Linked DNA regions of Candidatus Scalindua japonica. The protein of the gene in region 1 interacts with the protein of each later gene in a pairwise test. Links are inferred from orthologs where the notes say so. Each region holds a gene or a part of one and is shown on either strand. Other genes may lie near its edges. The genes, in order: rplL, nikR and SCALIN_RS06395.

Evidence for each region.
Region 2: the proteins of rplL (region 1) and nikR interact in binary tests that used the Escherichia coli proteins (3 or more experiments, as listed by UniProt). The link is inferred for Candidatus Scalindua japonica from one-to-one orthologs.
Region 3: the proteins of rplL (region 1) and SCALIN_RS06395 interact in binary tests that used the Escherichia coli proteins (3 or more experiments, as listed by UniProt). The link is inferred for Candidatus Scalindua japonica from one-to-one orthologs.

The regions. Positions count from the first base shown.
Region 1 is NZ_BAOS01000029.1:29,375-32,346, forward strand. Bases 159-2,972 are described here. They hold rplL (50S ribosomal protein L7/L12), read left to right. Parts: upstream 159-1,262; coding sequence 1,263-1,682; downstream 1,683-2,972. Other genes in these bases: rplA (50S ribosomal protein L1), read left to right, coding at 159-675; rplJ (50S ribosomal protein L10), read left to right, coding at 705-1,226; rpoB (DNA-directed RNA polymerase subunit beta), read left to right, coding at 1,728-2,972. Outside these bases: more of rplA, read left to right, coding at 1-158. UniProt on the Escherichia coli protein: The binding site for several of the GTPase factors involved in protein synthesis (IF-2, EF-Tu, EF-G and RF3). Is thus essential for accurate translation.
Region 2 is NZ_BAOS01000017.1:46,681-49,804, reverse strand. Bases 69-3,034 are described here. They hold nikR (nickel-responsive transcriptional regulator NikR), read left to right. Parts: upstream 69-1,324; coding sequence 1,325-1,744; downstream 1,745-3,034. Other genes in these bases: SCALIN_RS10235 (sulfite exporter TauE/SafE family protein), read left to right, coding at 1,962-2,681; SCALIN_RS10250 (YajQ family cyclic di-GMP-binding protein), read right to left, coding at 372-866; ahbB (siroheme decarboxylase subunit beta), read left to right, coding at 69-255. Also shown: more of ahbB, read left to right, coding at 1-68. UniProt on the Escherichia coli protein: Transcriptional repressor of the nikABCDE operon. Is active in the presence of excessive concentrations of intracellular nickel.
Region 3 is NZ_BAOS01000010.1:92,346-96,540, forward strand. Bases 112-4,148 are described here. They hold SCALIN_RS06395 (DNA polymerase III subunit alpha), read left to right. Parts: upstream 112-477; coding sequence 478-3,948; downstream 3,949-4,148. Other genes in these bases: SCALIN_RS06390 (sigma-54-dependent transcriptional regulator), read left to right, coding at 112-319; SCALIN_RS06400 (nucleoside-diphosphate kinase), read left to right, coding at 4,077-4,148. Also shown: more of SCALIN_RS06390, read left to right, coding at 1-111; more of SCALIN_RS06400, read left to right, coding at 4,149-4,195. UniProt on the Escherichia coli protein: DNA polymerase III is a complex, multichain enzyme responsible for most of the replicative synthesis in bacteria. This DNA polymerase also exhibits 3' to 5' exonuclease activity. The alpha chain is the DNA polymerase catalytic subunit.

The DNA.
Region 1 (2,972 bases):
AAGCGATATGTTGAATCTGGCAAACTGGTTGACAAGTCAAAGGAATACGGGGTAAAAGAGGCAGTGTCGATCGTAAAGGCGTGTAAGCAGGCTAAGTTCGATGAGATGGTTGATATTGTTATGAAGCTGGGCGTGGATCCTAAGCACTCAGATCAATTAGTTCGTGGGTCGTTCTCGTTGCCGAAGGGAATTGGTAAAGAGGTAAGAGTGGTTGTTTTCGCTAGCGGAGAGGATAAGTTAGGGCTGGCGAGAACGGCAGGTGCCGTAGAGGCTGGTAGTGATGATTTGCTTAAAAAAGTTGAAGGGGGTTGGCTGGATTTCGATGTGGCAATTGCTACGCCTGATATGATGGGAAAAGTAGGTAAGCTGGGTAGGGTTCTGGGGCCGCAGGGTAAGATGCCATCTCCAAAATCCGGTACTGTAACTAACGATATTCTTAATGCAGTAAAGGAGTTTAAGGAGGGGAAGATTGAGTATAGGACAGACGCTGGTGGAAATGTTCATGTTCCGGTGGGCAAAGTCTCCTTTCATGATGAAGATTTGATTGAGAATATCGAATCGTTTATAAAGCATATTGTGGGCAATAGGCCACCTGCGGCAAAAGGTACTTTTGTGCAGAAAATATCAATTTCGTCTTCTATGGGTCCAGGTGTAAGGGTTGCTCTGGCAGCATAGTTAAACTATTTATTAAAAAGTAATAAAAAATGTCTAAAGCATTAAAAAAATTAATTGTTGAAGAACTTGTAACTGATTATAGAGATAAGAAAAACTTCGTTTTGGTGAATTTTAAGGGAATAGATGCTCAGCAGACTAATGTACTCAAGAGGGATTTGAGTGATAAAAATATCAATTCGAGGGTTGTAAAAAATTCTCTAGCTGCCATTGCTTTCGAAGAAATAGGTATTTCCGGGCTGGGTAAGATGCTTGAGTTGCCAACGGTTGTTGCGACAAATGAAGACGATCCGGTAGAGTTGGCTAAAACATTAAAAGGATACTCTGAGGAGATATCGGGGTTTGACATTGTAGGTGGATGTGTGGATGGTGAGTTGATGTCGATTGAAGATATTGGTACCTTGGCGTCTATTCCGTCTAGAGAAGTAGTTCTAACGCAAATAGTGTTTGCAATAAATGCCCCTGCCGTTCAACTGGCAAACGTGTTCAATGCCACGGCTAATAATCTTTGTCAGGTCTTGCGCGCGATAAAGGAAAAAAAGAGTGAAGTTTAACATATAATAAAGATTGAAAGGTAAAAGGAGGAAACTATGACAACAGATACAGAATTGGAGAAGGCTGAGTATACTGAAAAAATTACCCAGGTGCTAGATCTGGTTGAGGGAATGAGTTTGCTTGAGGCTTCTCAATTAGTGAAGGCATTTGAGGAAAAATTTGGAGTTTCTGCTTCTGCTGCAATGGCTGTTCCTGTTGCGGGTATGGCGCCAGCTGCGGGTGATGCGGCTGCTGCAGAAGAAAAAAGTGAATTTGATGTTGTGCTGAAAGAGGTTGGCGCAAACAAAATTCAGGTTATTAAGGCAGTTCGTGCGGAAACTGCGCTTGGGTTAAAAGAGGCAAAGGCATTGGTGGATGCTGCTCCTAAACCGATAAAAGAGGGTGTTGCAAAAGATGACGCAGAGAAGATTAAGAAGGCCTTAGAAGATGCAGGTGCAGTTGTTGAGCTTGTGTAAGCCGTTTTTTTGAAATATACGTATCTAGAAAAAAGTATGAAAAAGATGAAAATAAGGAATTATGGTAAGGTTGCAGATGTGATCGAGTTTCCTGATTTAATTAGGACACAGACTAAATCATATTCTTCTTTCCTGCAGGAAGATGTTCTTCCGCACAAGCGTAAAGATTACGGACTGGAAGCTATTTTACGTGAGACTTTTCCGATTAAAAACTATGACGAAACGGTTGCTCTGGAGTATTTGAAATACGAAGTAGGAAAGCCTAGATACACTCCGGATGAGTGTAGGAAGTTGAAGTTGATTTACGGTAAGCCTCTTCGGGTATGGTTAAGGCTGAATATGGAGGAGCCAGTAGAGGAGGCCGTTTACCTTGGAGAAATTCCTGTGATGATTGGCGGCGGTGAGTTCATAATAAATGGAACAGAGAGGGTTATAGTAACTCAGCTTCATAGGTCGCCAGGTGTTGATTTTGTTGAGGAGTTACAGGCGGAAAAGAGGCTGCATTCCTGTAGAATTATTCCGGAAAGAGGAAGTTGGATTGAGATGGAAGTTGGTAAAAAAGGCTTATTGACCACAAGGGTGGATCAAAGTGGTAAATTTCCTGCGACTTGTTTTCTCAGGGCTATGTCGGAAAAATACTCAAAGGATGAAGATATTATCAGGCTTTTTTATGAAACGGAAACTGTTGATATTAAAGATTCGGCTTCAATAAGTGCGCTAAAAGAAAAATACATAGTGGGTCGGTTGATAAATCCGGAAACAGGTGAGATTATATTGGAAGCAGGTCGGCAAATAACGGAGGATATGGTTAGCGTAATATCAAGTTCAAATCTAAAGAAGATTGAAGTTATTACAAAAATGGATGATCCGTTGGTGCTTAATACCTTGGAAACTGATTATACAGAGTCACATGAAGATGCGTTATTAAAAGTGTATACGAGGTTTAGACCTGGAAATCCTCAGCAGTTAGATAAGGCAAGGCAGCTGTTTCATGATAAATTTTTTGATTCTAAAAGATACAAGCTTGGACTCGTTGGGCGTTTCAGGTTGAACAGAAAGCTGGGACAAGAGGTGTCTATAAATGAGATGACATTGAAGCCTGAAGATTATATAAATTCTATAAAATACATAACTACACTTAGAAAAGATGAAGGAAGTATAGATGATATAGACCATCTTGGCAATAGACGTCTTCGGACCATTGATGAGTTGTTTGGGGAGGAGTTGCGTAAAGGTTTTCTGAAGCTTAGAAGGACGGTGCAGGAAAGAATGAATATTAAAGACCATGAT
Region 2 (3,124 bases), on another replicon or contig:
ATGACAGTATGGAAGGTTCCTCAGGAGAAGGTGGATGAGTGCGGAAAAATAATGGCGGCTTTTGAAGAGGTTACACATTGTTATGAACGTCCGACATTTCCAGGTTGGGAGTATAACGTATTTACCATGATTCATGGTTATACTGATGAAGAGTGTGAAAACGTTATAAACAGCATAAAAGAGAAAACCGGTCTTGACGATTACGTAATGTTATACAGTGAAAAGGAATTCAAGAAGGTAGGAGTAAGGATCTAGAAAGAGTGCAAAATATTCATTAATCCACCGGGTTATTCAGTGACGGTTCAAGTTTGCCAGAATTGAACGAAAACCACACCTGTTGTTTTTTGTGTTAATTTGTATAATTCGATTCTCTATTTATAATTTTCGAATTGCACTGCAAAATCATAATCCTGGTCTTTGATTGTCTGCATAACGGTTTGCAGATCATCTATCTTTTTTCCTGATAACCTGATTTTATCTTCCTGAATTTGTGATTGTACTTTCAGCTTCATGCCTTTTATAAGTTTTACAATCTCTTTTGCTTTATCCATAGGAATGCCTGACTGAAACGTAATAACCTGCCTTATAGTATTTCCCAGGGCTTTTTCTGTTTTTCCAAAAACAAGGGCTTTTGATGGGATTGCTCTCTTTGCAAGTTTTTCAGTCAAAATATCTGTTAAACTTTTAAGTTTATAGTCATCATCGGCGATCAACGTTATGGAGTCATCTTTATTCAAGGTGATTGACGATTTGCTTCCTTTAAAATCGTATCTTACCGCCAATTGCTTTTTGGCCTGATCTACCGCGTTCTTAACCTCGTGTATCTCTACCTTACATACAATGTCAAGTGAATGTGTATCTGCCATATTAATGTCTCCTGTATCATTTAAAGCGATTTTATGTAAATAACTTGATGTTTAGGAATCTCAATATTTATTAGACTCCCAATCAAGTTGGGAATGACAAATTCTACATTGTCATTCCCGCACCAACCCGGATAATTCCGTTCGGACGGGAAAGCGGGAATCCAGCTCGTTTTCTCCAGCAAGTGGACTTTACAAAGGTTATTTGAATACTTGCCGCTGCATAATACATGAAACATGGTATTTCGTCAAGAAGGAGATAGGGTTGAGATCTAATTATCTAATACGTTGAGAAGCGCTTTTTTTTGGATCCCACCTTGAGAAGGACGGGGAAGAGGGAGGTCATTAATCTACAGGTTTTTTTCAACGTATTGGGTTATGATGTTGAAACTACACATTGACTTTTGTGCTTATTAGTGGTACAAAATATAAAATGGTAACACGATGATAAGGTTTGCATTATGGATGATTTAGTCAGGTTTGGGGTTTCAATGGACGCCAGACTTCTCAAACAATTTGATAAGTATATAAGCCAGAAAGGTTATGCAAACAGATCAGAAGCTATCAGAGACCTGATAAGAGGCAACCTGGTGGAAGAGGAGTGGAAGGCAGGTGAAGGAGAGACTGTTGGGACTATTACCATTATCTACAACCATCACAAGCGTGAATTAACAGATACTTTGACAAACATTCAGCACAAATACCACGCTTCTATGATTTCCACCATGCACGTGCATCTTGACTCCCATAACTGCCTGGAGGTTTTAGTGGTGAAAGGCAAGGCCAGGGAAATAAAGATAGTTGCTGACAGGCTTATCGGAACAAAAGGGGTAATGCATGGAAAGCTGACAACGACTACTCTGGGTAAAGACTTTCGTTGATGTTTTTTTGTGTATCTGTGCTACAAATATTTAAATTATGCTACCTGCTATTCCTGTACTGAAATATGTACAAAAATAGATTTCTGATCAGGGTCAGGAATGGAAGATGGGCTGGACGGTAAAATAACAACAAGCGATTTAGCTGTCATTCCCGAGGAAAAACATACTTGGGCAACAGACAGGGAATCTAACCCTGATATTGAAAGGAATATAAAAGTTGCACGAAATAACTGTTATCACAATTACGGCGGCATCAATAGGCCTGATTCATACAATGCTCGGGCCTGACCACTATCTGCCTTTTATTGTAATGGCGCGGGCAAAGAAATGGTCGTTGACCAGAACAACCTTCATAACCGTTTTATGTGGGATAGGCCATGTATTGAGTTCTGTAGTTTTAGGTATAATAGGCGTCGCTCTGGGAATATCTTTAAATAAGTTAGGTGCAATTGAGTCCTTTCGCGGTGGAATTGCGGCATGGTTTCTCATAGCTTTCGGGCTGGGGTATTTTATCTGGGGAGTATTCACGGCACGAAGGAACCGTCCGCACGTACACTGGCATGCGCACGGAGACGCAAGTATGCCAATTCATAAACATAAACATCAGCATGATAGTAAAGAGCAATTACATGTTCATAAGGGAGAAAAAGCAAAGAACCTTACTCCATGGATACTATTTACCATCTTTGTATTTGGTCCCTGTGAGCCCCTGATTCCGTTACTGATATATCCTGCGGCAAAGAGCAGTACTATTGGTATGGTGCTGGTAACCGGTGTTTTCGGTGTTGTGACGATTGCAACAATGCTGAGTATTGTTATACTTCTCTCTCTGGGGGCAAATCTACTGCCTCTGGGAAGGCTGGAGCGATACACTCATGCCCTGGCAGGTGCAACCATTTGTCTCTGTGGAATAACAATTCGGTTTCTTGGACTATGATTATAAATATTTTTGTAATTGCTTTATATGTTGAGAAATATTTCCTATTTCTCGGATCTCAAGTATCGAGTCTTTTGACACCCTCCTTGAGAAGGAGGGGCAAGGGGTGGTTATAAATCAATGATTTTTTACTAGGCTATAAGATCCAGAAATTAAACTAAAAAAAAATTGATATGTACTGTATACAAGCATGCAACGTATACGAATTTTCTGAAACGGAATGTGGAATATGTTGAACTTACGTCATACCCGAATGCTTCCTTGTTTTCACGGGGAGAAGCTTATTGGATCTCTTGAGACTCTTTCATTCCGAAGAACTAAAATAGTGTGATTTCATACCGAGGATAGTCGAAGAATAGCTACCTTACTTGTACAAACAGGTTAAATTATTGAGACGAGAACCACAGTATTTAACCGCTGTCACTCTTAAAACATTAACTATA
Region 3 (4,195 bases), on another replicon or contig:
ATACTTTACCAGGTATTCCTGGCCTGGCAATGTCAGAGAACTGCAAAATGTTATAGAGAGCGCAGTTGTAATGGCAAATGCTGAAACTCTCGAAATCAGTGACTTCCCTGAAGAGATTAGGAATTCAAATAGCAACAGTAGTCTAGATTATAATTTACCTTTCAGAGATGCCAAAAAAATAGTTGTGGAGGCATTCGAAAGGGACTTTGTAAGCAGGAAATTAGCAGAAAACGATGGAAATATAAGCAAAACTGCCGAAGCGCTCGGTATGCACAGGCAAAGCCTGCAACACAAAATTAAAGAACTAAATATGAAATAATCCTTTGACTCCGCTCAGAAGAATCACACTAAACAGTCTGAACAGTGTAATCCTGAGCGGAGCCAGAGGATCGTATTTGTTACGATAGTATTTTATAACCTGTATAATATATAATAAAAAATAGAAAGACTTCAGAATTCGTTAAGAGAGTATAATTTATGAAAAATAATTTTGTCCATTTGCATGTCCATAGTGATTACAGCCTGCTAGATGGCGCATGCAGAGTCAATGATCTGGTAGATAAAACAAAATCTTTGAACATGAAGAGTGTGGCATTGACAGACCACGGTAACATGTTTGGTGCAATTGGATTTTACGAATACGCCAGGCAAAAGGATATAAAACCAATCCTCGGGTTTGAGTCTTATGTTGCTCAGGGCAGCAGAATGACTAAAGAAGGTGGTAAACAGAAAATATACCACTTGACACTTCTGGCAGAAAACAATGAAGGGTATCGAAACCTTCTTAAACTGGCATCATCTTCCTATCTGGAAGGTTTTTATTATAAGCCTAGAATAGACAAAGAGTTAATAAACGAGTATTCAAAAGGAATAATCTGCCTGAGCGGATGTATGCAGTCAGAGATAAATCAAAACCTGTTAAATAACGATTATCAGAAGGCATTAAGCACCGCATCTCGATACAGAGATATCTTCGGCTCTGATAATTTCTATCTGGAGTTACAGAATAATAAAATTGAACGACAGGATGAGTTAGTAAGCTCAGCATTAAAAATCAGCCAAGATCTGGGATTAAAAACAGTAGCGACTAATGACATACACTATATGGAACCTGACGATTATTCTGCCCATGATGCGCTCTTATGTATAAACACGAGAAAATCCATTCATGATATCAAAAGAATGCGCATGAGCACTAACGAGTTCTACTTTAAATCACAGGAACAGATGGAAAAGACTTTTGGAGAGATACCGGATGCGTTAATGAACACATCTTTAATCGCGGATAGATGCTGTGTTGAACTGGACTTGAATACCATGCACCTGCCCCGATTTCACCCTAGGAAAGATTCTCTCTGTTACAAGCCTGGCATGACGAATAAACAGCACCTGAGAAAACTCTGCGAGCACGGCGCTTTAGAGTTATACAAAAAAATTGATAAGGTAATCAGCGACAGATTAGACCATGAGCTGAGTGTAATAGAAGAGACCAGGTTTGTTGACTATTTTCTCATAGTCTGGGACTTCATTGACTTCGCGAACAAAGAACAAATACCGGCAATAGCTCGTGGTTCAGGTGCCGGTAGTTTAGTCGCCTATCTGCTCGGAATCTCAAATATAGATCCTATAAAATATGATCTACTGTTTGAACGTTTCCTGAATGCCGAAAGACTTTCCATGCCTGACCTTGATATTGATTTCTGTGCCGATGGCAGAGACAAAGTAATTCAATATGTAAAGAAAAGATATGGAGGCGATAACAATGTCGCACAAATTGTCACCTTTGGTACTATGAAGGCCAAAGCTGTGATCAGGGATGTTGGCAGGGCCATGGACATACCGTTACCTACCGTCGATAAAATAGCAAAATTAATCCCACCCGCACTGGGAATAACATTAAAAGAGGCCCTTGAACAGGAACCGGAATTAAAAGAAATGTGTCACAGAGAACAGCAGATACAGGAGCTGTTCAATATTTCTACAAAACTCGAAGGACTTCGCAGACATGCATCTACACATGCCGCCGGCGTGGTTGTTTCCGACGAACCATTAACCAACTACATCCCTCTGGCAAAGAACAAGGATACTGTAATAACACAATTTGACGGAGAGACCCTTGTCGAGAAGATAGGTTTGTTGAAGGCTGATTTTCTTGGAGTAAGAAAGTTCTCTGTTATTGATAAAGCAAGGAAACTTATAAAGGAAACAACCGGGACAGTTATTGATATCGATAAACTTCCTATAGATGATAAGAAAACATATGACTTATTGTCCCGAGGTGATGTAAAGGGTGTTTTCCAGGTAGAGACAAGCAGAGGTTTCAGAGACCTGCTGATGAAACTAAAACCTGATAAATTTGAAGATGTTTTACCACTAGTTGCGTTATATCGGCCCGGACCGTTAGGAAGCGGAATGGTTGATACTTTCATAAATTGCAGACACGGAAGAGAAACCGTGAAATATCTCCACCCAATGCTAGAACCTTTGCTCAAAGAGACATATGGACTGATTGTTTACCAGGAGCAGGTAATGCGTATCGCAAACAAACTGGGAGGATTTACTCTTAATGAAGCTGATAATTTGAGAAAGGCAATGGGTAAAAAGAAACCGGAAGTAATGGCAAAATTCAAAGCCCAATTTTTAAATGGGGCCAAAGATAACGAAATACCAAAAAAAATTGCAGAGAAAATCTTTGAACTGATGGAATACTTTGCGGGTTACGGGTTTAATAAATCACACTCTGCCGCTTATGCTATGGTCTGCTACCAGACTGCTTACCTGAAAGCCAACTACCCAACGCAATACATGACAGCCCAGATGACGTGCGAAAAGCAGAATAATCTGAAGATTGTAGACTATATGCATGAATGTAACCGAATGGGCATTGAATTATTACCACCATGTGTAAACGAAAGCTATTCGGATTTCACAATTGTATCGGACCAACAGGTCAGGTTCGGTCTCGGGGCAATAAAAAATGTTGGTGAAAAAGCGATAGAATCAATCATTGCTGCAAGAGAAAAGGATGGTGAATATACCACAGCATTCGATTTCTGTGAACGTGTAGACCTGCGGCTGGTTAATAAGCAGGTAATGGAAAGTCTTATCAAATCGGGATGCTTTGATTCGTTGCCGGGATACCGGTCTCAATTCTTTGAAGGAATAGACACATTATTGAAAGTTGGTGCAAAATCAAATAAAGACCGCCGTATGGGGCAGATGAGCCTTTTTGGTGCACAGGAAAACACAGTGGACTTAAATGTTTTTCATAGTTTGCCTGAGACAGAGAAATGGTCTGAAAAACAACTGCTAAAAGCGGAAAAAGAGGCAATGGGACTTTATGTCAGTTCACATCCGTTAAAAAGGTATAAAGATGCAATAGAGCATTATTCAGATATAACAACCGGAGAACTTTCAGAAAAGCCGGAAGATGCCGATGTCTTGATAGGAGGAATAGTTGACAGTGTTAACCGCACTACCACTAAAAAGGGCAAACCAATTGCATATTTTACCATAGAAGATATGGAAGGGATGGTAAAATGCGTTATTTTCGAGAAAAAACTCGCCTCTCTCAATGGTCAACTCCATGCCGATGAAGTGGTTTTTGTTAAAGGGAAAGTAGGCTTCAGAGATACGGAAGCCTCAATCAGGGTCACAGAAATAATAACTCCGGAAGAAATCGAAAAAAAAATAGAGAACAAACCGCCCAAGAATGCTATAATACGCCTCAAATATGCACAAATAAATGATGATATTCTCTCGGGTTTGAAAGAAATTCTCTCGGCAAATAAAGGGCCTTGTCCTGTATTCATAAAATTCGAGGTCCCCGGTAATAAATCGGTAACAATAAAGACATCCAACGGGTATTCTATTGCGTTAAACGAAAATGTCTTTAATGGTATACGAAACCTGGTTGGTGAAGGATGTCTGGTCTCAAAGAGCGCGTGAAGGTGTAACAGTACATCCCCGTAAATACAGGGAGAGTTTTAGTAAATATGTACACTGCCCGTCATTTTATTTTACAAACTAATTATTTACCAAATAACTATTAAACTTTAAGGAAGGTATAGGTGGAAATGAAACAAGAATTAACTTACGCTTTAATAACTCCGTATAGCTTATTAAAAAGCAGAACAGGTGGCATAATATGCAGACTTTTATCTTTGTCTGATCTGGAACTTGTAGGCGCCAGAAT